DNA from 3 places in the Pseudobutyrivibrio sp. UC1225 genome. Region 2 is predicted to be linked to each of the others. Evidence: predicted binding sites of a transcription regulator. Region 2 holds the regulator's gene; each other region holds the start of a gene.
What was found. Region 2 encodes NrdR, which represses ribonucleotide reductase genes. Its sites were predicted from a motif close to CACAANATNTTGTG; they were not measured.

Region 1 (10,139 bases), on a different contig from region 2:
TGAAGATTTATGTAGATACATGTAGTATAGAAATCTTTATTAATGATGGTCTTTATACCTTCACTACAAAATGTTTTAAGCCTAAGGATGCCAAGAATTCAATTACTATAGACGGAAGCATTGATAATATAGAAGCCTATAGTCTTAATGCTTTTAATGTAGTACAAAGATAGTTTATCAATCTATTTTAGTAGGTCTAGGATGACATGTAAAAGAGATGGGAAAAATATTCCCATCTCTTATTTTATATTTATTATTACGTATTCAGACCTAACACCAGTCTTAAATTTTAGAGCCCAATCCGATATACCAGAGGTAACGATAAAATCAGTATTGTTAATATTCGTATATCCGTAGGTGAAATCATTGGCACCAACAAGCACTCCAATATGACGTATTGGAATCATCTGGCCTCCATGAGTATGTCCCGAGACAACTAAATCTGCTTTAGAGTTGGATTCTGCATTATAATCATTTGGTTCATGATCCATAACAATTATGTATTTATCATCGGGGATGTCTAGAAGTAAATCAGCAATTGTCTTTCTGATATCTCCATTAACATTTTTATCTAACCTTCCAACAAGATAAAAGTTATTATCTATAAGCTCATACTGGTCTGCTAATATGTGAATTCCATTTTCTAATAGACTTTTTTCTAAATCTTCTGCAGAAAAATCTCTATGATTAAAATAGCCTTCATCGTGATTGCCATAGGAATACCAGACTCCGTATTTAAGGTTCATTTCACCTAAAGCCTTGCAAGCTTTTTCCATATCAAGCCTTTTTGTGCCATCATCTACAAAATCTCCAGCTATTAAAAGAATATCCGGATTTTGATTCTCTATAGTCTTTAAGTGTTTGGCAAAGCCATCGCCATCAAAGATGGTGCCAATATGAGAATCTGCAATCATAGCGACTGTTATAGGCTCAATATTTTTAGTAGTAGATAGATTATAGTCTTTCTCCACAACAGAAACGCAAAGATAGTAGCCTGTTCCAAGATACAGGATAGAAGTAAATATAGCTAGCCATCCCTGCCAATGAATTGAAGTCGGCAGGTTATATTTTAGCTTTAGTATTTTAACTAGTATTCCAAAAATCAGGAAGAATAGCGTAGTATAAATGCTTATTGTAAGAGCATTAATCCATCCTAACGTGAAGAAAAACAAGAGAAATAATGCTGCGATAATAATAAAAGCAACCAGCTTGTTTTTTATAAATGAAAATTTTGCTATTGAATTAATCATGTAGATGGAGCCTAGAATTGCTCCTAAGGCAGCACCTACAAACATTATTAACCAAATCATATATCTTTCACCTCAAAAGCTAAAAATACCTAGCCACTATAATACTATTAAAATGTGTCAAATTATTTATTGAGAAGACTATTTCCTATAGATTTATTTTCAAAATAAGGTAGAATATTAAACAGTGACATAAATTTGTAGCTTAATTGGGAAAGGTTGGAGGATAAAGTTATGAAAGGTGTAGTAATTTATAAGTCAAAGTATGGTGCTACAAAGCGATATGCTCAGTGGATTGCGGAAGAGACAGGCTTTGATTGTATTGATGTTAAGCATGCAAAGATTGAAGATATAAAAGAGTATGATACAGTAGTTTTTGGTGGAGGTCTTTATGCTCAGGGAATTGCAGGATTGTCTTTTCTAAAGAAGCATATTGATGCACTCAAGGATAAGCAGTTATATGTCTTCTGCGATGGTGCATCACCTATTGAAGAAGGTGCTATTAGCTTCATCTTTGATCATAATATGAAGGATTATTTGAAGATGCTTCCGTTTTTCTATTTCCGTGGAGGATGGGATATGGATAATATGTCCTTTATGGATAGAAATCTTTGTAAAATGCTTCAAAAGTCTGTAGCAAAGAAAGATCCAAAGGATTATGAGGTTTGGGAAAAAGCTTTGATGGAAGCTGGTACCGATAAACATGACTGGACTGACAAATCTTATATTAAACCACTTATTGAGGCTATTAATACAAGTTGTGTTTCCTAGAAAAATATTATGATTGAATAGAGGTAGAGAGATTTTGAAATGTTATTATCACCTTCCGGGGTTGTTTGAGTTTTATGAACTTTATAAAGTCTTTCTTCCTCTTTTTTATAATCATAGAGAATATTTTTATGATTGGTGCGAAATTGGTTCTATCTATGGTGCCCCTGATGATTGTATTTGGGGAGGTGGACGTGTTGGTTTTGGGGATGAAAGTCCAGAAGCAGTAGCTTCACTTATGAAAAAATTTGATATTTCATCACGATTGACCTTTAGCAATTCTCTTTTAAAAGAGGAACATCTTACAGATAGAAAGTGCAACTTGTTATGTAAGTTATTTGAGAATAATGGAACAAAGCAAAATGGCATTATCGTATATTCGGATTTACTGCTTAATTACATAAAGAATAATTATACAAACTATTATTTTGTTTCAAGCACAACAAAGGTTATTACTGATTTCGAAGAGTTTAAGAATGAATTAAATTGCAAAGAGTATTCTTTTGTAGTTCCAGATTTTAGACTTAATAGAGAATTTGACAGCCTTAATTCATTGACACAGGAACAAAAAGATAAAGTGGAATTCTTGTGTAATGAATGTTGTTGGTTCAACTGTTATGATAGAAAAAACTGCTATGAAAATGTTAGTAGAAAAAGTCTTGGTGAAGCCTGTGAGGATCACATATGTGTTTCACCTACTGCATCTAATGGTTATAGATTTTCTGATGCCATGAACAATCCGGGATTCATTGGAAAAGAGGATATATTAAATATCTATATGCCTAGCGGATTCTCGAATTTTAAAATTGAAGGCAGAGGCTTGGGTAGTGCAGTTATACTTGAATTTTTGTTATACTACATGACTAAACCAGAATATCAACTAAAAGTCAGAGAAGAAATATATTTGGATAGCATGCTGGATTTATTTTAATAGGTGCTACCTTTTATAACGTATTTTATTTGTGATATTTGTAACAGCAGATGCTGTTAATATTGTAATAATCAAAGCCATGATATACGTAAATACGATATTAACGATGCCATATCTTTCAATAATTTGAAGCATAACAAAATGATGCACCAAATAAAAAGCGAAAGATAATGAACTGAAGAATTTCAATACTTTAGCAGTTGTTTCACTGTATTTTATTGAAGAAAATAACACATATAAAACATAAAAAATTGCTATTCCAAGAAGATTTTTCCATGGAAGAACGTTCCCTATGAATGGTAGCTTTACAAACAATACTAAAAGAATAACTGCAATGGCAGAAATTATTTTCCACCAAACAGGCTTTAGTATTGTTGGATATTCCTGGAACATCATTCCAATCCAGAAAAGCATAATACCTGTAAAAATACTTGCATCGGCTGGAACAGTTGGCTGTATTCCTCGTATACATTCGGTAAAGTACAGAATCGCAATTACGATTGATGAAATCACAGGATATTTTTTTATAAGAATACGAAGTAGCAAATAAGCTATATATAAGAATATAATCATGGCGGTGAACCATTCACCAACACATGAGTAGGTTGGAACGTAGTAGTACTGAAGATAAGTATCTACTCCAAGAATAGATAAAGCAATTCTCCATATCTCCCCGCCCCATAGGTAATTATTTTTGTTAATACTAGTCAATAAATACACTATGATAAAACTAAGCCAAAGGGATGGATATATAGATAAAAATCGCTTTTTTAAATACGTAGATATATTAGTATTCTTACTTCCCATATGGATTAGATATCCAGAAAGAAGGAAAAAGATGCTGGTACCAACACTTCCCCAACCACCATTTTTATATACGCAAAAAAAGGACTGGCTGGCACCAGCCTCCATACAAAAGTGGTAGTTAAATATCATAAGTATTGCGAGAATACGAATTATATCAAATTGTGATTTACGGTTTGATTTTGTAGTCATTAATTTCACCTCGTATTAGAGGGTACCATATAGTTTATTCATTTGTAAATGAAGGTTTCACGGAGAGATGTTATGGGCGCGAAAATTACGGTTATAGTAGATAATATTTCAAATATGGGACTAGAAGGAGAATGGGGGTTATCTCTTTTGATAGAGTTTTCTGATAAGAAAATTTTACTAGATACAGGGGCTTCAAATTTATATTTGAGTAATCTTAAAAGCCTTGGTTTTGATGTGGCTGATATTGATTATGGGGTTCTTAGTCATGCTCATTATGATCATGGAAATGGAATGCCTTCGTTCTTTAAAAATAATTCCAAGGCAAAATTCTATTTGCGTGAGGAGGCTCTTGAAAATTGCTACCATAAGCGCAAGTTCTTTAGAGTCTATATCGGCATCCCAAAACACGTGCTAAGAGATTATCCTGATAGAATCGAAAAAGTGTCTGGAGACTATAAACTTATGGAGGGAGTCTATCTAATCCCTCATAAGTCTGAAGGATTATCTTTGATAGGAAAAAGAGAAAAAATGTTTATAAAGGCAAACCATAAATGGTTTCCTGATGACTTTGCCCATGAACAAAGTCTTGTTCTAGATACTAAAAAAGGTCTTGTGATTTTAAATTCTTGTTCCCATGGTGGAGTTGAAAATATTATAAATGAAGTGCAATCTACCTTTCCTGAAAAACGTATATACGGATATATAGGTGGCTTACATCTATTTAATAAGAGTGAAGAGGAAATCCTGTCAGTAGCAAATACTTTTAAGGAAAAGAATATTGAATATATATGCACAGGCCACTGCACCAAAAACAGGGCTTATGGAATATTAAAAAGTGAACTGGGAGACAAACTGGAACAACTGAAAGTTGGTCTTGAAATAAATATTTGATGTAGAAGGAGGATAAAAATGGACGCTAATATTATTAAAAGAAATGAATTACTGGCACAGAAGGTTATTAAAGGACTAGAGTCTAGAAACATGAGTGGTTATTATGCTTCAAATAAAGAAGAAGCTTTAAAGAAAGCTTTAGAGCTAATTCCTGAGGGTTCTTCAATTTCTATGGGTGGAGCAATGTCAGCTCATGAAATCGGGCTTGTTGAAGCTTTAAAAGAAGGTGAATATCACTTTATCGATAGAGATGCTGCAACGGATAAAAGAGCAGCAATGCTTTCAACTTACGATGCTGATTATTTCCTCAGTAGTGCCAATGCAATTACAGAAGATGGAGTAATGATTAACATCGATGGTAATGCAAACAGAGTCTCAGCAATTGCCCAGGGACCAAAGCATGTTATTTTCATTGTTGGAATGAATAAGGTGTGTCCAGATGTAGATTCTGCCATAAAGAGGGCAAGAAATGTTGCGGCACCTATTAATGCACAGCGTTTTGGATTATCTACTCCTTGCGCTAAGACAGGTTCTTGTATGGACTGCAAGTCACCAGATACAATTTGTTGTCAGTTCCTTATGACTCGCTATTCTCGTCATGAAGGCCGTATTCACGTGATTCTGGTTAACGACAATCTGGGATTTTAGTGAAATGTGTCTGAATTGTTAAACTTTATTTTGTGTTTTGTGAACCTATTGACTACTAGATAGTGTGGTGGTAGTATAAAACCATCAACACAATATCTAGTAGTTTTTGTTTTGAATCAACTAGATATTGACAGAAAATTCTAAAATTATTAGCAGTTTTTTAATAAATTTCCGGAGGTTAGGTATGAATCGTTTTGTAGTTAAAAAGGATGGTGCACTTGAGCCATTTGATGTACAAAAAGTTGTAGAGGCTGTGGGGAAGTCAGCTACACGCGTTCTTGTAAAATTTACTCCTGAGCAGGAGAAATTTATATGTCAATTTGTTGAGGAGAGAGTGGAGGAGCTTGGCCTTGAGAAGATTGAGATTGCGCAAATGCATAACATTGTTGAGGGTGCTTTGGAGCGTGTTAATCCAATGGTTGCAAAGAGCTACCGCGATTACCGCAACTATAAGCAGGATTTCGTTCAGATGCTTGATGATGTTTATAAGAAGTCTCAGAACATCATGTACATCGGTGACAAGGAGAATTCAAATACTGATTCGGCCCTTGTTTCTACCAAGCGTTCATTGATTTTTAACGAGCTTAATCGTGAGCTTTACAAGAAATTCTTCCTTACAACAGAAGAAGTTCAGGCTATTCGTGATGGCTATATTTACATTCATGATATGAACGCCAGAAGAGACACAATGAACTGTTGTCTTTTTGATGTTAAATCTGTTCTTGAAGGTGGCTTTGAGATGGGTAACATTTTCTATAACGAGCCAAAGAGCCTTGATGTTGCCTTTGATGTTATAGGTGATATTGTTCTTTCAGCTGCCAGCCAACAGTATGGTGGTTTTACTATTCCACAGGCAGATCAGATTCTGGAAAAGTATGCTCAGATTTCTTATGACAAGTATTTAAAGAAATATCTTGATTTAGGAATCGATAAGACAAAAGCAGAAGAAGTTTCCATGGCTGAGGTTCAGCGCGATATGGAGCAGGGCTTCCAGGGATGGGAGTACAAGTTTAATACTGTTGCTTCATCACGTGGCGATTATCCATTTATCACAGTAACAATCGGTCTTGGTACATCCGTATTTGCGAAGATGGCATCAAAAGCATGCCTTAAGGTTCGTTCAATCGGACAGGGTAAGCCTGGCTTTAAAAAGCCGGTACTTTTCCCTAAGGTTGTATTCCTTTATGATGAAAATCTTCACGGACCTGGTGGTGAGCTTGAGGACGTATTCGAAGCTGGTATCGATTGTTCAAGAAAGACCATGTACCCAGATTGGCTTTCTCTTACTGGCGAGGGTTACATTGCCAGCATGTATAAAAAATATGGCAAGGTAATATCACCTATGGGATGTAGAGCCTTCCTTTCGCCTTGGTATGAAAGGGGAGGAATGAAGCCAGCTGATGATGAAGATGAGCCAGTCTTTATTGGTCGTTTCAATATCGGTGCAGTTTCACTTCATCTTCCAATGATTCTTGCAAAGGCACGTCAGGAATCTAAGGATTTCTACGAAGTACTTGATTATTATTTGGAGATGATTAGAAAGCTTCACATTCGTACATATGCTTATCTTGGAGAGATGCGTGCATCTACAAATCCACTTGCATACTGTGAGGGTGGTTTCTACGGTGGACATCTAGGCTTCCATGATAAGATTAAGCCTCTTTTAAAGGCGGCTACAGCTTCCTTTGGTATTACAGCCTTCAATGAGCTTCAGGAGCTTTACAATGGTAAATCTCTTGTTGAGGATGGAGAGTTTGCATTAGAGGTACTCAAGCACATCAATGAAAAGGTTAATCAGTTCAAGGAGGAGGATGGCAATCTTTATGCTATCTATGGTACACCAGCTGAGAATCTTTGCGGACTACAGGTAAAACAGTTCAGAAATAAATATGGAATTATAGAAAACGTATCTGATAGAGAATATGTTTCAAATTCCTTCCATTGCCATGTTACAGAAGATATTACACCTATTGAAAAGCAGGATAAAGAAGGACGCTTCTGGGAGCTTTCAAACGGTGGGAAGATTCAGTATGTTCGTTATCCTATTAACTACAACCGTGAGGCTGTAAAGACACTTGTACGTCGTGCTATGCAGAAGGGCTTCTATGAGGGTGTTAACCTTTCCCTTTCATATTGCGATGATTGCGGACATGAGGAACTTGAGATGGATGTTTGCCCAGTTTGCGGTAGCAAGAATCTCACAAAAATTGACCGAATGAATGGATATTTATCTTACTCACGTGTAAAGGGAGATACACGTCTTAACGAGGCGAAGATGGCGGAAATCGCTGATCGTAAATCTATGTAAGATTTTGTAGACTTGGAGAATAATTGTAATGAATTATCATAATATAACTAAAGATGACATGCTTAATGGCGATGGTCTTAGAGCTGTGCTTTGGGTTTCGGGCTGTGACCATCATTGCAAGGATTGTCAGAATCCTATTACTTGGGACCCAGAAGGTGGACTGAAATTTGATCAGGCTGCCAAAGATGAATTGTTTGAAGTACTGTCCAGAGACTATATTTCCGGAATTACATTCAGCGGAGGTGACCCATTGTATCCAGGAAATCGAAAGGAAGTGACGGAGCTTGCCCGGGAAATTAGGGAGAGGTTTCCCGGCAAGACCGTCTGGCTCTATACTGGATTCACTTACGAGGAAATTAAGTCTTTGGAAATCATGGAATATGTGGATGTTCTTGTTGACGGGGAGTTTGAAATTGATAAGATAGATTTACAGGCAAAATGGCGTGGAAGCATCAATCAGCGGGTTATTGATGTTCCTCAGACTAGAAAGCTAGATCAGATTGTTTTGCATGTAGATTAGACTAAGGGAGATTATTATTTTATGAATATTAATATTACAAAGCTTACCGACTCTGCAAAGCTTCCAGAGAGAGGTTCAGAGTATGCTGCAGGCTATGATTTGTTTGCAGACGTTACAGAGGAGGTAAAGATTGCACCACACGAGACCAAGATGATTGGTACAGGACTTGCAATGGAGATTCCAGTTGGTTATTTTGGCGGTGTTTTTGCACGAAGCGGACTTTCTGCAAAAGAAGGTCTTCGTCCTGCAAACTGTGTAGGTGTAGTTGATTCAGATTACAGGGGAGAAGTTAAGGTTGCTCTTCACAATGATGGAGAGGTTGAGAGGGTTATTACACCAGCAGAAAAGATTGCTCAGCTTGTAGTAGTGCCTTTCCTTTCAGTAGAATTTTCTGAAGTATCAGAGCTTTCAGATACAGCTCGTGGAGCTGGTGGTTTTGGTTCTACCGGAAAACACTAAATTGATATTAACTGGCGCCTGGAAATCCAGACGCCTTTTAGACGTTTTATAGACGTTTATAATTATTTTTTTGAAAGAGAGAATTTTTATGGCAAAAAAAGTTACCTATGATGAAAGCAGTATATCTGTTTTAGAGGGACTTGAGGCTGTTAGAAAGCGTCCGGGTATGTACATCGGTTCTACCTCACGCAAAGGTCTCAATCATCTTATATACGAAATCGTAGACAACTCAGTTGATGAGCATCTTGCAGGAGAGTGTGACACTATTTATGTTACTCTCGAAAAGGATGGCAGCTGTACAGTTGAAGATAATGGTCGTGGTATTCCTGTTGGTATGCACGCTAAGGGTGTTCCAGCAGCACGTCTTGTATTCTCTACACTTCACGCAGGTGGAAAGTTCGATGACAGTGTTTACAAGACCTCGGGCGGTTTGCACGGTGTAGGTTCTTCAGTTGTAAATGCTTTGTCTGAATATATGGTAGTAGATATTTCCCGTGAAGGATTTGTTCACCACGACAGATACGAGAGAGGTGTTCCTACAGAAAAGCTTGTAGACGGACTTCTTCCAAAGGTTTCAAAGACAAACAAGCACGGAACAAAGATCAATTTCCTTCCAGATGCAGAAATATTTGAAAAGACATATTTTAAGGAGGATGAGGTAAAGTCACGTCTTCACGAGACTGCTTATCTTAATCCAGGTCTCACTATCAACTATGCAGATTTACGTGGTGAGACACCAGAATATATTACATATCATGAGCCTGAGGGAATCATGGGATTTGTTAAGGAAATTAACAAATCAGCAGAGACTCTTCACGATGTTGTTTACTTCAAAGGTAAATGCGATGATGTAGAGCTTGAGGTGGCCTTCCAGTACTGCAACGAATTCAAGGAGAATATCCTCGGCTTCTGTAACAACATTTACAACTCTGAGGGTGGTACACACATTACAGGATTTAAAACTGTACTTACTACAGTAATTAATAACTATGCTCGTGAGCTTGGTATTCTCAAAGATAAGGATGCCAACTTTACTGGTGCAGACGTTAGAAATGGTATCACAGCAATTGTCAGTATTAAGCATCCTGATCCACGTTTTGAAGGACAGACTAAGACAAAGCTTGATAACCCAGATGCATCTAAGGCTACTCAGAAAGTATGCCAGGATGAATTCGTTTTATTCTTTGATAGAAACTTAGAGACTTTAAAGGCAATCATTTCCTGTGCAGAGAAGAGTGCCAAGATTCGTAAATCCGAAGAGAAAGCAAAGACTAATCTTCTTACAAAGCAGAAGTTCTCCTTTGATCAGAATGGAAAGCTCGCTAACTGCGAATCCCGTGAAGCAGATAAATGCGAAATCTTTATCGTAGA
Region 2 (10,139 bases):
GGAACCAGTAAGACGTCGTCGAAAGTAATACCATCACCGATAATCGATGCCATAGGGGGGAACCTCTCTTTCTTTAACTACGAATTAAATTTTTATAGATTATAGGTTACAAAACTGACAGTGTCAATGAGAGATTTTGATTTATTTTGCGTTTTTTTGAAAGCACAATAAACAGTTAATGAAAATAATTGACACATAATTGATAAACCAAAGATATTTAACAATTTTGTACCCCAAAATAAACAGAAAATCGATTTTGTCTTATTGAATAATTTTATCAATAGTTCTATCATATAATCACGACATTATGGGGATGAGCGCCGGTTTGTTTTTGTCAATCATTCGTTGCAGAAATTTAGTTCGTCCCAGTAACTATAAAAATGTCTCTATATAATAAGGAGGATTTAGAAATGCCAAGAGCAAAACAGTCTATGGATGGTAACCAGGCTGCAGCACACGTTGCTTATGCGTTTACAGATGTTGCTGCTATTTACCCTATCACACCATCCAGCCCAATGGCCGATTTCGTTGACCAGTGGTCAGCAGCAGGCCTTGAGAATATTTTTGGAAATCAGGTAAAGGTTGTAGAGATGGAGTCTGAGGCAGGTGCTGCAGGTGCCGTTCACGGTTCACTTGGTGCAGGTGCACTCACAACTACATTCACAGCTTCACAGGGTCTTCTTCTTATGATCCCTAATATGTACAAGATCGCTGCTGAGCAGCTTCCTTGTGTATTCGATGTATCAGCTCGTACAGTTGCTACACAGTCACTTAACATCTTTGGTGATCACTCAGATGTATACGCTTGTCGTCAGACAGGTTTCGCTATGTTATGCGAGACAAATCCACAGGAAGTTATGGATCTTGCTCCAGTAGCTCACCTTGCAGCTATCGAGGGTAAGGTACCTGTACTTAACTTCTTCGATGGTTTCCGTACATCACACGAAATCCAGAAGATCGAGAAGTGGGATTATGCAGATCTTAAAGAGATGGTTAACATGGATGCTATCAACGAGTTCCGTGCTCGTGCACTTAATCCAGAGCATCCTACAATGCGTGGTTCTCATGAGAACGGTGACGTTTTCTTCCAGCACAGAGAAGCATGCAATACATACTATGATAACTTCCCAGCAGTTGTTCAGAAGTACATGGACAAGGTAAATGCTAAGCTTGGTACAGATTATAAGCTTTTCAACTACTATGGTGCTGCTGATGCTGATAGAGTCATCGTTGCTATGGGTTCTATCAACGACGTTGCAGAAGAGGTTATTGATTACCTCAACGCACACGGCGAGAAGGTTGGTGTACTTAAGGTTCGTCTTTACAGACCATGGTCTTCAAAGGCATTCGTTGAGGCACTTCCTAAGACAGTTAAGAAGATCGCTATCCTTGACAGAACAAAGGAGCCAGGTGCTCTTGCAGATCCTCTTTACCTTGATGTTGCTACAACACTTCGTGAAGCAGGTCTTAACGACATCGTTATCTGCGGTGGTAGATACGGTCTTGGTTCTAAGGATACTCCTCCTTCATCAGTATTCGCTGTATACAAGGAGTTAGAGAAGGACGCTCCTAAGAGCCGTTTCACAATCGGTATCGTTGACGATGTTACTAACCTTTCACTTCCAGAGGTTAAGCCAGCTCCTATCACTTCAGCTCCTGGTACAAAGGAGTGCAAGTTCTGGGGTCTTGGTGGTGATGGTACTGTAGGTGCTAACAAGAACTCTACAAAGATCATCGGTGATCACACAGATAAGTTTATCCAGGCATACTTCCAGTATGATTCAAAGAAGACTGGTGGTGTTACTATTTCTCACCTTAGATTTGGTGACAACCCAATCAAGTCTCCATACTATATCAATCAGGCTGACTTTGTTGCTTGCCACAACCCAGCTTACGTTACACAGGGCATGAAGATGGTTCAGGACGTTAAGCCAGGCGGAGTATTCATGATCAACTGCCAGTGGTCAGACGAAGAGCTCGAGCAGAAGCTCAACGCTGAGGCAAAGAAGTACATCGCTGATAACAACATCCAGCTCTACACAATCAATGCTATCGATAAGGCTATCGAGATTGGTATGGGTAAGAGAACAAACACAATCCTTCAGTCAGCATTCTTCAAGCTCGCTGATGTAATGCCTATCGATGAGGCTGTTGATTACATGAAGCAGGCTGCTAAGAAGTCATACGGTAAGAAGGGTGACGATGTTGTAAACATGAACTACAACGCTATCGACGCTGGTGTTGACGCTGTACACAAGGTTAACGTTCCAGATTCATGGAAGAACCCAGCAGCTGATCCTGCTAAGCCAGCACTTGAGGGTCGTCCAGAGGTTGTTAAGATGGTTAAGGATCTCCTTGAGCCTATCTCTAAGATGGATGGAGATTCACTTCCAGTATCTGCATTCTCAGGAAATCCAAACGGACAGTTCGAGCTTGGTGCTGCTGCTTACGAGAAGCGTGGTACAGCTGTAACAGTTCCTACATGGGATCCAGAGAAGTGTATCCAGTGTAACCAGTGTGCATTCGTATGTTCACACGCTACAATCCGTCCTTACATGCTTTCAGAGGATGAGGTTAAGGCAGCTCCAGCAAACATTAAGCTTGCTGATACAAAGCCAAAGGCTTCAGAGTACAAGTACACAATGTCAGTATCTCCACTTGATTGTATGGGATGCGGCGAGTGTACAACAGTTTGTCCAGTTGGTGCTATCACAATGGTTCCACAGGCAGACGAGGCAGACGAGCAGCCAGTATTCAACTACTTAGTTGCTAACGTTGGACGTAAGGAAGCAGCAGGTTCTGACCTTACAGTTAAGGGTTCTCAGTTCAATCAGCCACTCCTTGAGTTCTCAGGATCATGTGCAGGTTGTGCAGAGACTTCATACGCAAGACTTATTACACAGCTCTTCGGTGAGCATATGTATATTTCAAACGCTACAGGATGTTCTTCAATTTGGGGTGGTCCTGCAGCTACATCACCATTCACAGTTAACAAGGATTCTAAGAAGGGTCCAGCATGGTGTAACTCACTCTTCGAGGATAACGCACAGCACGGTTTAGGTATGGAAGTTGGACAGAAGTACCTCCGCGATCGCGCTATCGAGTCTGCTAAGAAGGCAGCTGAGGCTGGTTCTGCAGAGCTTAAGGCTGCATTTGCTAAGTTCGAGGAGACAATGAACTCTACACGTGAGAACAGTGCAGCAACAGACGTACTCGTAGCAGAGCTTACAAAGAACGGTTCTGAGGACGCTAAGGCAGCACTTGCTCTTAAGGATTACCTCGCTAAGAAGTCTGTATGGATCTTCGGTGGTGACGGTTGGGCATACGATATCGGATTCGGCGGTCTTGATCACGTACTTGCTTCTGGTGAGAACGTTAACGTTATGGTATTCGATACAGAGATGTACTCTAACACTGGTGGACAGGCTTCTAAGGCTTCTAACATCGGTGAGGTTTGCCAGTTCGCTGCATCAGGTAAGGAGATGTCTAAGAAGTCTCTTTCTGAGATCGCTATGTCTTACGGTTATGTATATGTAGCTCAGATCGCACTTGGTGCAAATATGGCACAGGCTGTTAAGGTTCTTGCTGAGGCAGAAGCTTACAACGGTCCTTCACTTATCATCGGATACGCTCCATGTGAGCTTCACGGTGTTAAGGGTGGTATGAACCACTGCCAGGATGAGATGAAGAAGGCTGTAGAGGCTGGTTACTGGAACCTCTTCTCATTCAACCCAGACCTTAAGAAGGAAGGAAAGAATCCATTCACTCTTACTTCTAAGGAAGGTGACTACAGCAAGTATCAGGACTTCCTCAAGAACGAGACACGTTATGCTCGTCTTACAAAGGCATTCCCAGAGCGTGCTGATAGACTCTTCGCTCTCAACGAGGAGACAGCTAAGGAGCGTTACGCTCACCTTAAGAAGTTAGTAGATCTTTATTCATAAGATTTAGATAGCTTAAATCAAAGCCCCATGCTTTAAAGCATGGGGCTTTTTCTGTTGCGTTCTTGTGGTCACTTTGCTAAAATATTACTAGATATTGTGGTACGAAAATTTCAATATTTGGAGGAAAAGCAATGAAGTGCCCATTTTGCGGAAGCCAAGACACTAGCGTTATTGATTCGAGACCTGCAGATGACAATACAAGTATTAGACGTCGTCGTTCTTGCCCAGAGTGTGGAAAGAGATTCACTACATATGAAAAGGTAGAGACTATTCCACTTATTGTTATCAAGAAGGATAACAATAGAGAGCCATACGACAGAGCAAAGGTCGAGAAAGGCGTTCTTATTGCATGTAGAAAGCGTCCAGTTTCTGCAACACAGATTTCTAAGGTGGTAGACGAAATCGAGACAGAGATTTTCTCTCTTGAGGAAAAGGAGATTCCTAGTACACGCATCGGTGAAATCGTTATGGAGCATCTTGAGAATGTGGATCCAGTTGCATACGTTAGATTTGCATCGGTATACCGCGAGTTCAAGGATGTTAATACCTTCATGGATGAGTTAAAGCGCGTATTAGATAAATAATGCACCAAGCGGCCCCCTTTGGGGAAGAGTGCAAAAGGGAGTTAAGTATTCATCCTTGCATCCGATATATAGGGTACAAAGATAAATACGGAGATGTTATATGAATATTTCGGGAATTCGCCCATCAGATGGGTTTTATGAAAAGAATATAAATAAGGCTGTATCAGGAATGATTTCTTCAGCTGCTGATAGCAAAGTTGAAGAAGGAATTCAGGTAGCTGGCAATGACAGAGACATAGCTGCTTCTCTTTCAATTAGTGAGGCAGGTAAGGTTGCAGCAAAGAATATCGCTAAGGCAGTCGGCGATATGGAAAAGGATACAGCAATCCATCGTTATCAGTATTTGGTAAAGACCAATACAGAGGTTGCAAAGGCTGATGACAAGGGATTAGAAAACTTCACATTATAATCTGGATTCATCAGACTCAGGCTAAAACAAAAGCCTGAGTCTTTTTTTGCACTTTTTTTAGTCGTTTTTATTAGGGGCAAATGTCAAGTGGGAAAAATTTTTGATATATGTGAAGAAACTGTGAAAGAAATTCTATTTACTTAATCTAGGTTTGACTTTACCATTTTCTATGAGAATAAATAAGGGGATGAGATTTACACCCAACTCATCCCTAAAAAATATGAAGAGAATGGAGGACATGTATGAAAGGGGTTAAGAGCAAAGTTATGTCTGTTGCTCTTTGCTCGGCTATGGCCATTACAACTATTGGTAGTGATATAGGCATGGTTGTAAATGCAGAGGAAACTGTAGCCGAGACTCGTGACGAAACCGATGAATTAGTTGAGGAGAAGGTGGAAGCTGATTCAAAGGTTGAAGATGAAGTAGACGAGACAGAAGTGACGGAAGAGACAGATGTAGTAGAGACAGATGTAGCAGAGGTCGAGGAGACTGAAGAATCTGAAACTGAATCTGAGGAAGTGTCAGATGAAAAAGAGCTGAAGAAGCAGGAAGACTCTGAAGAAGATAAGGATGATGAAATCAAGCTTATTGCATCCTTTGATTTCGACAATGAAGAGTCAGGCTTTGAGGGAGCGGGAGCAAAGGCAGTAAACCACGGTGTAAAGGTGGCAGATACTGAGCTTGTTAAGAATGCAGCATACTTCAATGGGGAGAATGCTTATCTTGAAGTAGAGAAAAGCAATGGCGACAGCCTGTTAACCGGGGAAAATGAAATTACAATTTCTTACCTAAGACAGGCAGATAAAAGTGGAAAAAGTTGGACATTCTTTGCGGCTCCAAATAAAAATAGCCAGGTGTACAGAAGTGAAAAGTATCTTGGAGTCCTTGATGTAGGCAACAATATTACTGTTGAAAGATACAATTCAAATAACAATGATCGCCCAGGTCAGCTTTCTGTAAATGGAATTAAGAAAGAATGGGATCATATTGTTGTGGTTCTTGGAAAGGACTATACAGCAGTATATGAAAACGGAAAACTAAAAGAAGCAAAGCATGATTACAGCTTCGACACAGATATGTCAAAAATGCTGAAGGATAACAGTATACTCCAGATTGGTAAAGCTAATTGGGATGGTGGTGAATACTTCGGCGGTTATATCGATGACTATCGTATTTACGAAGGTGCAATGAATGCCTCAGAGGTTGCTGATTTATTCTCACAGTTTGAGGAGAAGATTGCAGAAAAGCCTGAGGAGCCAGAGGTAGTAGAGGATGAGCTTCAGGCAGATTATGATGCTCTTGAGATTTTCCAGGCTGATGATGTAAGAGGAAACATCACTCTTCCTTCAGAAGGAAAATATGGTTCAAAGATTACATGGAAGTCGAGCGACACAGATGTAATCACAGATAAGGCTACAAAGAATGATGATTACGCATCTACACCAGCAGGCGTAGTTACAAGACAGTCTGAGGATACAAAGGTAATTCTTACAGCTACTGTATCCAAGGATGGTGAAGAGAAGGAAAAGGAATTTGAGGTTACTGTTAAGGCTAAGAAGAAGCAGGAAAAGACTACAGATTACCTTTTTGCATACTTCACAGGAAATACAGTAAAAGGCGAGAATATTTTCTTCGCTGTTTCTAATGATGGTCTTAATTACAGCGAGCTAAACGATGGCAAGGATGTACTTACATCTACAAAGGGCGAGAAGGGGTTAAGAGACCCATTTGTTATGAGAAGCCATGAGGGTGATAAGTTCTACCTTATTGCAACAGACCTTAGTATTGGACGCAACGGTGACTGGACAAGAGCTCAGAAGTCTGGAAGCCAGGCAATCATGGTATGGGAGTCAAAGGATCTTATCCACTGGGGCAATCAGCGAATGGTTACTCTTACAGATACCATTGAGGCAGGCTGTACATGGGCACCAGAGGCTTATTACGATGAGATTACTGGAGAGTATGTAGTTTTCTGGGCATCTAAGACTACAGCAGATAACTACGGACTTCAGAGAATCTACTATAGCAAGACGAGAGATTTCAACACCTTTACTGAGCCAAAGGTTTGGATTGATAGAAAGACAGTATCCACAATCGATACAACTATAGTAAGTGGAAATGATGGATATCTTTACAGAATCTCTAAGAACGAGGGAGGCGGAACTCTTCCAGATGGAACAAAGCTGACAGCTTCAACCGTATATATGGAGCGTTCTAAGAGTATCTTCGGTGAGTGGGAGAAGGTTGATTCGCCATCTCTTGAGGGCATTCAGGGTGTTGAAGGACCTACAGCTTTCAAGTTTAATAAGGATGATGTAGAGGAAGATACATGGTGTGTTCTTCTCGATCACTTTGGAGGAAGTGGATACAAGCCAGTTATAACAACTGATATTGCAAAGGGTAAGTTCAAGACTCCAGAGGAATATGCTCTTCCATCTGCTCCAAGACACGGAACAGTGCTCAACATTACCTCAGAAGAGTACGATGCTTTGGTAAAGGAATATGGCATCAAGGAGCCAGAGAAGGACCCACTTGATATGGAAAATATTCCAGATGATGTTTTATACTTCATCGATTCAGGTGCAAACTCAAGCACTAAGTTCAACAAAATAAGCGATAAGTTTGGTGTTCTCAATGAGACTCCAGATGCTATCTATGGAGAGGATAGCTCTTGGGGAATCGTAAATGAGGATGAAGCAAATTGTGGAAAATATACATCTTCCAGTGATGATGTATTCTCAGATGGCTGGTGGGCTAGAGGCGACAAAAACTGCGAATATATCGTCCCTCTTTCAGAAGGTGAGTACGTAGCTACTGGTATCTTCAATGAATGGTGGAGCGTAACAAGACCTATGAACTTCTATGTTACATACAAGGATGACAAGGGCAAGGAAGTTAAGTCTGATGTGACAACAGTTAAGCTTTCAGGTTCTGAGCCACGCATCATTGATAAGGTAGAATTCAAGGTGGAGAATGTAGCTAAGACTACTGAGGTTCACTTTGTTGTTACTCCTGAAAAATCAGGAGATCCAGATCCAGTTATTTCAGGTCTTATGATTTCTGGTACAGCTCAGAAAGCTGAAGTGGTAGAAGAAAAGGCTTTTGATACTGAAATCAAGCTTAACCCATCACAATCAACACGTTTCAACGATACAGATGAAGACGGATTTGGTGAGTTCCAGGGCTGGGGTACATCCCTTTGTTGGTGGGCAAACAGAATAGGCTACAATAGCAAGCTTACAAAAAAGGCTGCAGAGGCAATCTTTGGAGATAAAGGACTTCGCCTTAACATTGGACGCTATAATGTTGGTGGTGGTGATGACCCAATCCATAATCATATTATTCGTTCAGATTCTGGTGTGCCTGGTTACTGTGTAGATGTAACGAAGATGGATTTGAGTAAGCATAAGCTCAGCTACTATCAGGAGAAATTTGATAGAGCTGATAGGACTAGCGGATATGCTTGGAACTATGACTGGAGCGCTGACAACAATCAGGATAACGTTCTTGTTGCAGCCGCAAAGGCTTCAGGAGATGATTTCATCGCCGAAGCATTTTCAAACTCGCCACCTTATTTCATGACAGAGAGCGGATGTTCATCAGGAAATAAGAACGCTAATGATGACAATCTTCGAGAAGATTGTGTCACAGCATTTGCTTGTTACATGGCAGATGTTATCGAGCATCTTGATAAGGCAGACAATGGAGTAAGCTTCCAGAGTGCAACTCCAATGAATGAGCCTTATACAAATTACTGGCAGGCAAATTCAAACAAGCAGGAGGGTTGCCACTTCGATATAGGAGAGTCTCAGTCACGTGTACTTGTTGCACTTAATAAAGAGCTTGAGAAGAAGGGACTTAATATTATCATTTCAGCATCTGACGAGACTTCTATCGACACAGCAATTGATTCTTATAACGCACTTTCTGACGAGGCAAAGGATGTTGTTACAAGAATTGACACACATACATACAGCGGTTCAAAGAGAAGCGCACTTGCTAAAACTGCAGTAAACGGTGGCGAGAATCTCTGGATGTCAGAGGTTGACGGTTCATTTACTGGCGGTCAGGATGCTGGTGAGATGTCAGCAGCTATCGGTATGGGTGCCAGAATTGCCACAGATATCAAGGGATTAGATTGCACAGCGTGGATAATGTGGAACGCAATCGATATGCATGTGGATAGCTCAGATTATGGTAAATCATGGGTTAAGAAGGGATCAGAAAATGATTACCTTACAGTAGCTGCCATGGAAAAGGCATGGGCTTCAAGGACTGATAAGGGATATTGGGGTGTTGCAGCAGCTGACCATGATAATAGTGAGCTTATCCTTTCTAAGAAGTACTATGGATTTGGTCAGTATACACGCTATATCCGACCAGGCATGACAATTATTGGAGCAAATAGCAGCACACTTGCGGCTTATGATCCAAAGAATGATCAGGTAGTTGTAGTAGCAATCAACTCAGCTAAGAAGGACAAGGTGGCAAAGATTGATCTTTCTGGATTTGATGAGATTACAGGAGAGACAAAGATTACAGCTATCAGAACAAGCGGAAGCTTGGAGGATGGTGAAAACTGGGCAGATGTAACAGACTCAGATGAGATTTCACTTAGCAAGGCAGAGTCAGCAGCTTTCGCTAACTTACTTGGCAATTCAATTACTACATATATTATTGATGGAATTCACTACTCAGGCAGTGGCAACGGACAGCAGACAGCAGAGAAGAAGACACGTACAGGTGCTGAGCTTGCAAAGCTTGAGGAAATCAAAATTGAGCGCTCTATGGTTTCAGGTTCTAAGCCATGGGCTGACAGCGCTGATGTAGATAAGGCAATCGACAGCAATCTTCATACATACTTTGATGGATTAGAGTCTGGATACCTTCTTGTGGACCTTGGCAAGGAAGAGGAAATCGCAGCATTCTCATTTGCTCCTAGAAAGGGTTACACAGACAGAATGCTTGGTGGCTGCTTCTATGGCTCAAAGGATGGCGAGAAGTACACATTACTTCATGAGATTTCATCTACAGAGGCACCAACAGCAGAGGTACTTACAAATGTATTTGCTGGGGAGTTCCAGTCTAAATCAAATACATTCAGATACATCAAGTACGAGCCAGCTGACGGAGCTTGTGCAAACATTGCAGAAATCAAGCTTTACAGAGAGCTTACAGGTGATAACAAGACTACATATTCTA
Region 3 (10,139 bases), on a different contig from region 2:
ATTATCAAACTTAACGTCGATAACTGGAATAGTCTTATCGATTTCAAAGAAATTAGCTGAATCATTGATTTCTGTGCAGTTTCCTGCCAAGTCATAAATCTTACCAATTAATTTGTGCTCGCTTTCTTTCTTAACAAGAAGATCGATAGCGCCAGCGCCGTTAGTATCTTTAGATAAGTTTGCCTTTTCTCCTGACTCAACAGAAGAATCTTTTCCTAACACTGTAGTGATATAAGAATCAGCGCTAAGATATAAATCGTTAATCTGTACTGAAACCTGTACATCATTCTTATAGAAACGTCCGCTTCTTCCAGTAGGCTCTGAATATGTAATCTTATCAACTGTAGGTGCAGTCTTATCAATTACGAATTCATTGCTTTCATCGTTGATATCTGTGCAGTTTCCTGCTAAATCGTAAATCTTACCAGTTAATACGTGCTTGCCTTCTGCTTCTGCAACATAATTAATTGTAGCTGAATTGTCCTCCTCTACCTTTGATAAGTTTACCTGCTTCTCTAATGACTTGCCGTCTAACTTAGTACCAATGTAAGTATCTGTGCTAAGGTTTCTATCTGAAACATGTACTGAAATATCTACATTGTTCTTGTAGTATCTTCCAGTTTTGCTAGTAGGCTTTGAGTATGTAATCATATCAAGCTTTGGAGGTGTCTTATCGATTACGAACTCTGAGCTATAGTTCATATCCTGACCATCAGCAAATACTATCTCGTTTCCAGCCTTATCTACTAAGTTAAGGTCTTTGATTTCACCAATTGAATAGATACCATCATTATTAAATTCGACTGAACCAACATACTTACTATTTGAGCCAGTCATTTCATTAAATTCGAATTCGTTAACTTTAGTTACTTTGCCTTCTTTAGTATGTACCTTAATGTCATCCATCTTTGCTTCGTTTGTATCGATATTTCTATCTTCTAATACAAATGTAGCAATTCTGCCTTCCTTGTAGTACTTTTCATTCTTAGGCTTAACATCATTAAATGTAATCTTTAATGTTGGAGCTGTCTTGTCGATTACAAACTCTTTGCAGTAATTCTTGTCAGTATCATCTGTAAATACAAACGCATTACCAGCATAATCTGTAAATTTAATATCTCCAATAGAATAAATACCATCTTCGTTAAAGTCGATAGAACCTGTGTAGCTGCCATTTGAACCAGTCATTTCGTTAATGGTAGCGCTACCTTCACAAGAATTAATAACTACATTATTCTTAATGCTAGAATCAATGTTTTTGTCTACTAATACAAAAGTAGCTTTTCTATCTTTCTTATAGTACTTCTCATTCTCAAACTTATTATTGTCAAATGTAAGCTTGAGTTTAGGTGCAACATTATCAATCTTTGTTGTAACTACAGGCTGCTTGAATTCTTTTCCATCAATCTCGAATCTGAATTCATATCTATGCTCACTCTCATCTGTATCAGATAACTCTAATTCGTACTCATAATCATTCTCGTAGTATGGAATAGTGATTTCTCCTACCTGCCACCACAGGCAATAAACTGGAATACGAACAGACTTATCCACGCATTCTGCTTTAATTTCTTTTACCTTTGTTGAAGTGTTACCAGCCTCATCTAATTCCCATAAAACAGGATTAGTAATCTGCTTTGTTGTACCACCCTTATAAGAAACAAATAAGTTTTTCTCACCATGAAGGTGCTTTGAATACCAAGTACCTTCTACATAATTAGAACCATCTCCGCTTACAATTGATTTAGTAAGTTTATCAACCTGCTTTGCTGGATCACCATATGTCATATAGTAATTAAGCTCTTCAGTAGCAGTTTTAAGATTATCCTTATCTCTTCCATCAAATGTGCTTTCAGCGGCAATGTATGTGATGTAGAATGGCTCTTCATTAGTGTTAATATCTTCTGAACGCAACTGATATGTTGCAACACCCTTATCATAAGACTGCATCTCTAAACGTTTTGTTTTACCATTATTTCTGCAGTTATAATCAGTGTATGCTGCGTATACAGTTAAGTATCTCTGAACCTCTTCTTTTGAAAGTGTGTTAAATACTTCGCACTTAACTTCAAAATCTACAACAATCTTCTCATCGAATGTTGTAACTCCGTCTTTTACATTTTTAGCATTAGCTGCTGGTGTTACCTTTACATTTGAGATAACAACATCATGTGATCTCTGGTCGTTGATATTTGTGCAACCCTGATCCTGATGTGAACAGTGTCTAAGGTTCTTATTATCCTCAAGGCCTACCCACTCACAATCTTCCTCATGATGGAACTCTCTTCCACAATCAGAGCACTTTTCGTGTACTGTGTGGTTTGTATCAGATTTGCGCTCATAGCGAACTACTACTGGTGTACAATCAACTGTCTTTTCATTAAGAACTCTTCCACATTCTGTACACTTGTTATATACAACGTGCTGCTTATCGTCAGCCTTCTTGTAGTGATTCTTTTCGTCTGATGTACACTTTACAGATTTGCCTGAAGAAACATATTCTCCACAATCCTCACACAAATAGCAAACAATGTGCTGTCCATCATTATCAGGATCTACGTCATAACAAACCTTTTCCTCATTAAGTTTCTCATGCTCGCAATCTTGTTTGCCAAATCCACCAAAGTTTATCTCAAACTTTGATTCTGAAATAAGATCTGCTAAATCAAACTCTTCTTCCTCATCAGAGAGATCTAAAGAAACTGTTCTCTCAGATGAATCTGAATCTGTATTTTCTTCTGTTGTAGTATTACTGTTGTTGTCTTCTGTGATGTCTGTACCAGAAACGGTATTGTTAAGATTATTGCTAGAATTACTTGATGATGTACTACTTAAACTATCTGTATTACCTGTTTCGCTTACTACTTCTTCTTGTGAAGGCTCGCCTTCACTGACCGTATCGGCGTATACGGCGGTGTTACTAAATAACAATGCCGAAAGCATCGTCAACGCCACTAGCCGTCTTAACGTGGCGATTTTGAAGTGCCTTTTCAATATCATTTTCCCTTTCTCAATACTTCGTGACAAATTATACGAAAAGCTCAATTGTGTGTCATTTCCGCATATAGGACATACTTTTTTCACAAATTTATCACAAATGATAATTTATCATGATTATCTAAGAGGGTCAATCCGACTTTCTTGCCAAAAAACGTGTTTTATTGCCATGAGTTTTCTACATAAGAATCACACAAAAAAGGAGATGTAGCATTATAGCCACATCTCCTGTGTATTATCTCGATTTTATTGACTAATTTTCATCAACATACTTCTGAATGTTGCTTGCATTAGCATATCTCTTAACGTCATCTCCGTTAACAACTACAAGTGTAGGTGCCTGCATAACGCCATACTTCTTTGTAAGATCCTGTTGCTCTTCAGCATCTACAAGGATGTACTCCTCGTCCTCAAGAATCTCCTTTGCACGTGCACAGTTTGGACATGTCTTTGTAGTGAAGAGATACTTAACACCTGTCTTTGGCTCCTCTGATACAATCTCAAGATTAACCTTAGGCATTTCCTTTGCTACGCGCTCCTGATACTGCTCTCCTGCACGACGGCATACAGAACCTGCGATATCGTAAAGCTTACGATTCTTGAACTCCTGTGTCTTACCTTCGTTCCAGTTCTGTACTGGACGGTAGTAGCCTGTGATACGGCTGTATACCTCTGCTGGCTTTCCGCAGTGTGGGCATGTGTAGTGCTCGCCAGAGATGTAGCCATGCTCCTTACATACTGAGTATGTAGGTGACAAGGTGTAATAAGGTAATCTGTAGTTCTCAGCAATCTTGCGAACAAGGTTTGCTGCTGACTCCCATGTAGGAAGCTTCTCGCCAAGGAAAGCGTGGAATACAGTACCTGATGTATAAAGCGTCTGAAGCTCATCCTGAACCTCAAGAGCATCAAAGATATCTGATGTATATTCTACTGGCATGTGTGAGCTATTTGTGTAGAATGGTGTATCGCCTTCCTTACCAGCTGTGATGATATCAGGGAACTGCTCACGGTCATGCTTTGCAAAACGGTATGTAGTAGACTCTGCTGGAGTAGCCTCGAGATTGTAAAGGTCTCCGTACATCTCCTGATAATCAGAGAGACGCTCACGCATGTGATTAAGAACATCCTTTGCAAACTGCTGTGTCTTCTTGCTAGTCATATCTGCACGAAGCCAGTTAGCATTAAGACCTACTTCATTCATACCGATAAGACCGATTGTAGAAAAGTGATTGTTAAATGTACCAAGGTATCTCTTTGTGTAAGGATATAATCCCTCATCAAGAAGCTTTGTGATAACACCACGCTTAATCTTAAGTGAACGAGCGCTGATGTCCATAAGCTTATCAAGGCGAGCATAGAAATCTGCCTCATCCTTTGCCTGATATGCAATACGAGGAAGGTTGATAGTAACAACGCCTACAGAACCGGTGCTCTCGCCTGAACCGAAGAATCCACCTGACTTCTTGCGAAGCTCACGAAGATCAAGGCGAAGACGGCAGCACATAGAACGAACATCGCTTGGCTCCATATCTGAATTAATATAGTTGCTGAAGTATGGTGTACCGTACTTAGCTGTCATTTCAAATAAGAGACGATTGTTCTCTGTATCTGACCAATCAAAATCACGAGTAATAGAATATGTAGGAATAGGATACTGGAAACCACGTCCATTAGCATCGCCCTCAATCATAATCTCGAGGAAGGCTTTGTTAACCATATCCATTTCCTTCTTGCAGTCCTTATATTTGAAGTCCTGCTCCTTGCCTCCAACGATAGCTGGAAGCTCTGCAAGGTCGTTTGGTACTGTCCAATCTAAAGTGATGTTTGAGAATGGAGCCTGTGTACCCCAACGTGAAGGTGTGTTTACACCATATATAAATGCCTCAAGGCACTTCTTAACTTCTTCATATGAAAGATTATCAGTCTTAACAAATGGCGCAAGGTATGTATCAAATGAAGAGAAAGCCTGAGCTCCTGCCCATTCATTCTGCATAATACCAAGGAAGTTTACCATCTGATTGCAAAGTACTGAAAGGTGCTTTGCTGGTGCTGATGTAATCTTTCCTGTGATGCCGCCAAGGCCTTCCTGAATAAGCTGCTTTAAGGACCAGCCTGCACAGTAGCCTGTAAGCATAGAAAGATCGTGAATGTGGATATCTGCGCTACGGTGAGCATTAGCGATTTCCTCATCGTAAATCTCTGAAAGCCAGTAATTAGCTGTGATAGCACCAGAGTTAGATAAAATGAGACCACCTACAGAATATGTAACTGTAGAGTTCTCTTTTACACGCCAGTCTTCTACCTTAACATAGCTGTCCACAACGTTCTTGTAATCGAGAACGGTAGACTTCATGTTACGCATCTTTTCGCGCTGCTTTCTATATAGAATGTAAGCCTTTGCAACGTCAGTATATCCAGTCTGCTCTAATACGTTCTCAACAGAGTCCTGGATATCCTCAACAGAAATCTTGCCAGATTTGATTTTACTCTGGAAATCTGCTGAAACACGAAGTGATAGTAAGCCAATTATATCGTCGTTGTATTCCTTCCCAGTAGCCTCAAATGCCTTTGCGATGGCATCATTAATCTTGCCTAAATTAAATTCTGCAATTTCCCCATCTCTTTTTACAACTTCAAACAATTCTTCTCACCAATATTCCTTTCTCATATTAAAATCTCCCCTAAAAGGACTCCCCAATGAACCTGTCCGATGTCCTAACTAAAGCGTTCTTCCAAGGTTTTCTCGACTGATTATAGTTTACAAAATATAGGGTGGTGGGTCAATGATTAAACCCATATATAGTGTTTTTCGTCATAATTACCTAAAATTGATTTTGAGTTTTGATAATTTTCTAAGTAGAATCACGATTCAACACACACAATATTTAGTATTTAAACACAAAAAAGACACACCACATATTGTAGTGCGTCTTTTCAGAAAATTACCTGGTTTGTAAGAACACTAACTCTTTTGCTGCCTCCTCATCGTTAGGATAAGACTCAAGATATTGTGTTATAACCTCTTTTGCTTCATCAAATCTGTATAGCTTTTCAAGGGCTGCTGCCTTGCCTTTCATGAGCTGAGGCATATTGCCGATGGAATCGAGACTCAACCCAGCGTCATAATACCCCAGCGCATTATCATAATTGCCACTGGATAATTCAATATCTCCAAGTGTACCCAGAGCATCGCTTGTTACCTGATCGGATTCTGCATATTCTTCCAAAAGATCCTGGGCTGAAACATAATCCCCAGTGTCCTGATAAATCTTGGCAAGATAAAGCTTTGCATCTATTACATCCTTCTCGATGGCTTCCTTCAGAAGCTTCTCCGCCTCTGCGGTCTGACCCAGCATGTAATAAATTCTACCCTTAAAGTATTTTGCTTCAGGAGATTTATCTGTAACCTCCAAAGCATTGTTCAAATAGGCAAGTCCCTGATTTGTATATCCCAAAGCATTAAGGTTTTCATAAATCTCTATGTAAAGTAAGTAGTTCTTCTCATCTATGGCTACTGCAGCATCATAATCTTTTATAGACTGACCAATCTCTCCCTCGCTGGCATATATGCTGCCCCTTAAGAAATATGGCTTATAGTTTTTCTCATCATATTTAATAAGGTATGAATATGTAGTGGCTGCATCCTCAAACTGTCCATTCTTAAACTGGGCTGCTGCCTTAAAATAATCTACATCCAGCTCCAGGTCTGTCACCTTTCCAATGGAACAACCCAAGGCCTCATCAAAAAGTGCAATGGCATCTTCATATCTACCCTCATCCATGGCTGCTATGCCCTGGTCTCTAAGCTCAATCTCTTTTTGATTGTACCTACTGCATCCAGCAAAACCGACTGTTGCAGCTATAGCTAATGCTAATATAAGCAGTTTTTTCTTCATAAACTCTTCTTCTCTCTTAAAAATCTAATAATAACTTTAAAGCAATTTAAGAGAAAATACTATACTAAATATGCATTAAATTCAGTTCATGTAAATTTCCCCACTTCTATCCTTATGTGTTATAATATGTCGCAAATAGAGATATTATCTTTGTGTTTTAAGGAGGATTTTTACATTTGGATGTTCACTTGTTAATTAAGTTGATAATTCTTTTTATTCTTTTGGGCTTGTCTGGGTTCTTTTCATCAGCAGAAACAGCTCTGACAACTGTAAATAAAATTAAGATTAAGACCATGGCTGATGATGGAGACAAAAAAGCTTCTAGAGTGTTAAACGTTATTAACCGTCCCAAAAAGATGCTTTCTGCTATCCTTATTGGGAATAATATAGTTAATCTGTCAGCGTCATCACTTGCTACCACTCTTGCAATTCAGATTTTTGGTAACTATGGTGCTGGAATTGCCACAGGAATTCTTACTCTATTGATATTAATTTTTGGTGAGATTACTCCTAAGTCTCTGGCTACATTAAATTCCACTAAGCTGAGCCTCAGATATGCACCTGCAGTAGGCGGTCTCATGTGGATACTCACTCCTGTGATTGCCATCGTTAATTTCCTTGCAGGTCTTTTTATCCGGCTCTTTGGCATTGACCCAGATTTCAAGGATGAGACCATCACTGAAGAAGAAATCCGTACCATGGTAGATGTAAGCCATGAAAGTGGCGCCATTGAACAGGATGAGCGCACCATGATTCACAAGGTGTTTGATTTCTCAGATGCATGTGCCAAGGAGGTTATGATTCCTCGAATCGACATGACAATGGTGGATGCTGATATCACTTATGATGAGCTGATGGCCGTATTCAAAGAGGATATGTATACACGTATTCCTGTCTGCGAGCCAGATACCGATAAGGTTCTGGGTATCATCAACATGAAGGATTTTCTTGGGGTTGGCCCTTCAGATAACTTCTCTGTAAGAGATTATCTGAGAGATACCTACTTCACCTATGAAATGAAAAACGTATCAGACCTCTTCGATGAAATGCGTGAAGAATCCGCTTCACTTTCTATCGTATTAGATGAATACGGCGAGCTTTCTGGCATGATTACACTTGAAGATTTGCTGGAGGAAATCGTAGGCGAAATCCGTGATGAATATGATGAAGATGAGGAAGATCCTCTTGTTAGAATCAGCGACAGAGAATATCAGGTGCTGGGCTCTATGAATCTAGAAGATTTATGCCAGCTGATTCCACTGGGCTTTACAAGTGATGATTACGATACCATCGGCGGCTACATAGTAGGTGCTTTCGACCATTTCCCTAATGTGGGTGAGACCTATGTTTCCGAGGATGGCACCATCATCCGTGTGCTTGCAGTAGAAAAAAAGCGAATCACAAAGCTTCGCATCAAGCTACCTGCCCAAGCCACCCAGACACAACAGTAAATATATTGATTATGAGACCCATTCCACTTGCCAGATGATACAGTCCCTGTATTCCTCTGGATGGCGATTGGGTCTTTTCATTTTCAAGAATAATAAAGAAAACCACACCAAGGGTGTTTACAATTGCAAATATCCACAAACTCAAATCCGTTCTCAACCAGCTATATAGATGATAATTCACCAGCATGAAAGCGCAAATCTCAAGAGTACCTCTAATCTTTCTTTGTCTCCTTAGACGCAGTGTCTCCTGATAATCTTCCTCCCACTGGTCTGTCAAATCAATGAAATATTGAATAATATCATCTGGAATCGAAGGCAGTGGTCTGCTTCTGTTTTGCGCTTCCCTTTTTATCAGAAACCCATGCAGAATCTTCATTGGATCACACCCGATTTTTCTATTAATATAATCCAGACCTTTGACATTTGGCATATTCATTGCCCTAAGCATAATTTTTCTCATTGGCTCATTACCAACAAAGAAATAGTATAGCTCCTTAATGATTTCTCCCGAGGTTTTACCGCTTTGAGCCATTAATATAAACTGCCTTAAATAAATCATCTTAACTGAATGCTTTCTTTTTTCTTTAAGACTTCCCATAAGAGCAAAAACAATAGCCAACACTCCAGCTACCGCCCATACCGTGCAGCATAAAAAAATAGTATTAAATTTCATATTTCTCCTGTGAAACACAGTCGAATGACTTATAGAATATAAAACGAAAAAAACGACACGCCAAAAGCGTGCCGTTATAATACCATGATATTTTATAAATTGCAAATAGAATTATACTGTCTCTGGCTCTGGATACTCAACACCGAAAGTCTCAACTGTAACCTTCTTCATCTTCTGCTCCTCTGTTGGGCGATCTGACCAATCTGTAGGAACCTCTGCAATCTTATTAACAACATCCATACCCTCGATAACCTTACCGAATGCAGCGTACTCGCCATCAAGATGTGGGCTTGTCTTGTGCATGATGAAGAACTGGCTTCCTGCTGAATCAGGAATCATTGTACGTGCCATTGAAAGAACACCTGGCTCGTGCTTAAGGTCATTCTTGAAACCATTATTTGAGAACTCACCCTTGATAGAGTAGCCTGGGCCACCCATTCCTGTTCCGTCTGGATCTCCACCCTGAAGCATAAAGCCATTGATAACTCTGTGGAAGATTACACCATCATAGAAGTTGTGGTTGATAAGGCTGATAAAGTTATTAACTGTGTTTGGAGCGATCTCAGGATAAAGCTCAGCTTTCATGATATCGCCATTTTCCATCTCAATTGTAACTACTGGATTCTGTGCCATTTTTCTCTCTCCTTTAATCCGCTGGTCACGGCTACAAGCCTTAGTATTTCTCCGCTCATCTAACACGATTCGCTTGAGAAATCTAAGAGCTTGTTTCCTACCAGCTCATCTAAATTTATAAATTCTCTAATATCTCTTTCGCACTAACGAGGTACTCGTTTTCTACGTCAAAGATACGACCTGCATCAGCTGCTGTAGCAAATGCTCTATCCATTGGAAGCTTTCCAATAACTGGGATATTAAGACCAGCAGCAACCTCATCGATATGACTCTCACCGAAGATTTCAATCTTCTTTCCGCAGTCTGGACACTTGATGTAAGAGTAATTCTCTACAAGACCAAGAACTGGGATATGCATCATATCAGCCATGTTGTAAGCCTTCTTTACAATCATCTGTACAAGCTCCTGTGGGCTTGTAACGATAACGATACCGTCTACTGGAAGTGACTGGAAGCAAGTAAGTGGAACATCACCTGTTCCTGGTGGCA

Region 1: a site for NrdR is predicted at 5,570-5,583, ahead of nrdD (anaerobic ribonucleoside-triphosphate reductase). Genes of this name have one in related genera too.
Region 3: a site for NrdR is predicted at 5,908-5,921, ahead of BMZ41_RS08225 (ribonucleoside triphosphate reductase). Genes of this name have one in related genera too.

Annotation. Positions count from the first base shown of each region.
Region 1 is NZ_FOVQ01000001.1:233,109-243,247, reverse strand. It holds gene BMZ41_RS01200 (glycoside hydrolase family 32 protein) at 1-173, shown strand, start outside; gene BMZ41_RS01195 (metallophosphoesterase) at 240-1,310, opposite strand; gene BMZ41_RS01190 (flavodoxin domain-containing protein) at 1,482-2,018, shown strand; gene BMZ41_RS01185 (hypothetical protein) at 2,053-2,946, shown strand; gene BMZ41_RS01180 (acyltransferase family protein) at 2,953-3,942, opposite strand; gene BMZ41_RS01175 (MBL fold metallo-hydrolase) at 4,015-4,833, shown strand; gene BMZ41_RS01170 (lactate utilization protein) at 4,852-5,481, shown strand; gene nrdD (anaerobic ribonucleoside-triphosphate reductase) at 5,666-7,789, shown strand; gene nrdG (anaerobic ribonucleoside-triphosphate reductase activating protein) at 7,818-8,309, shown strand; gene dut (dUTP diphosphatase) at 8,331-8,768, shown strand; gene BMZ41_RS01150 (DNA gyrase/topoisomerase IV subunit B) at 8,857-10,139, shown strand, end outside.
Region 2 is NZ_FOVQ01000002.1:224,471-234,609, forward strand. It holds gene guaB (IMP dehydrogenase) at 1-53, opposite strand, end outside; gene nifJ (pyruvate:ferredoxin (flavodoxin) oxidoreductase) at 411-3,944, shown strand; gene nrdR (transcriptional regulator NrdR) at 4,076-4,528, shown strand; gene BMZ41_RS03950 (hypothetical protein) at 4,629-4,937, shown strand; gene BMZ41_RS03955 (family 43 glycosylhydrolase) at 5,180-10,139, shown strand, end outside.
Region 3 is NZ_FOVQ01000005.1:97,977-108,115, reverse strand. It holds gene BMZ41_RS08230 (Ig-like domain-containing protein) at 1-3,000, opposite strand, end outside; gene BMZ41_RS08225 (ribonucleoside triphosphate reductase) at 3,251-5,638, opposite strand; gene BMZ41_RS08220 (tetratricopeptide repeat protein) at 5,940-6,893, opposite strand; gene BMZ41_RS08215 (HlyC/CorC family transporter) at 7,070-8,344, shown strand; gene BMZ41_RS08210 (hypothetical protein) at 8,307-9,017, opposite strand; gene BMZ41_RS08205 (peptidylprolyl isomerase) at 9,129-9,650, opposite strand; gene BMZ41_RS08200 (Mrp/NBP35 family ATP-binding protein) at 9,766-10,139, opposite strand, start outside.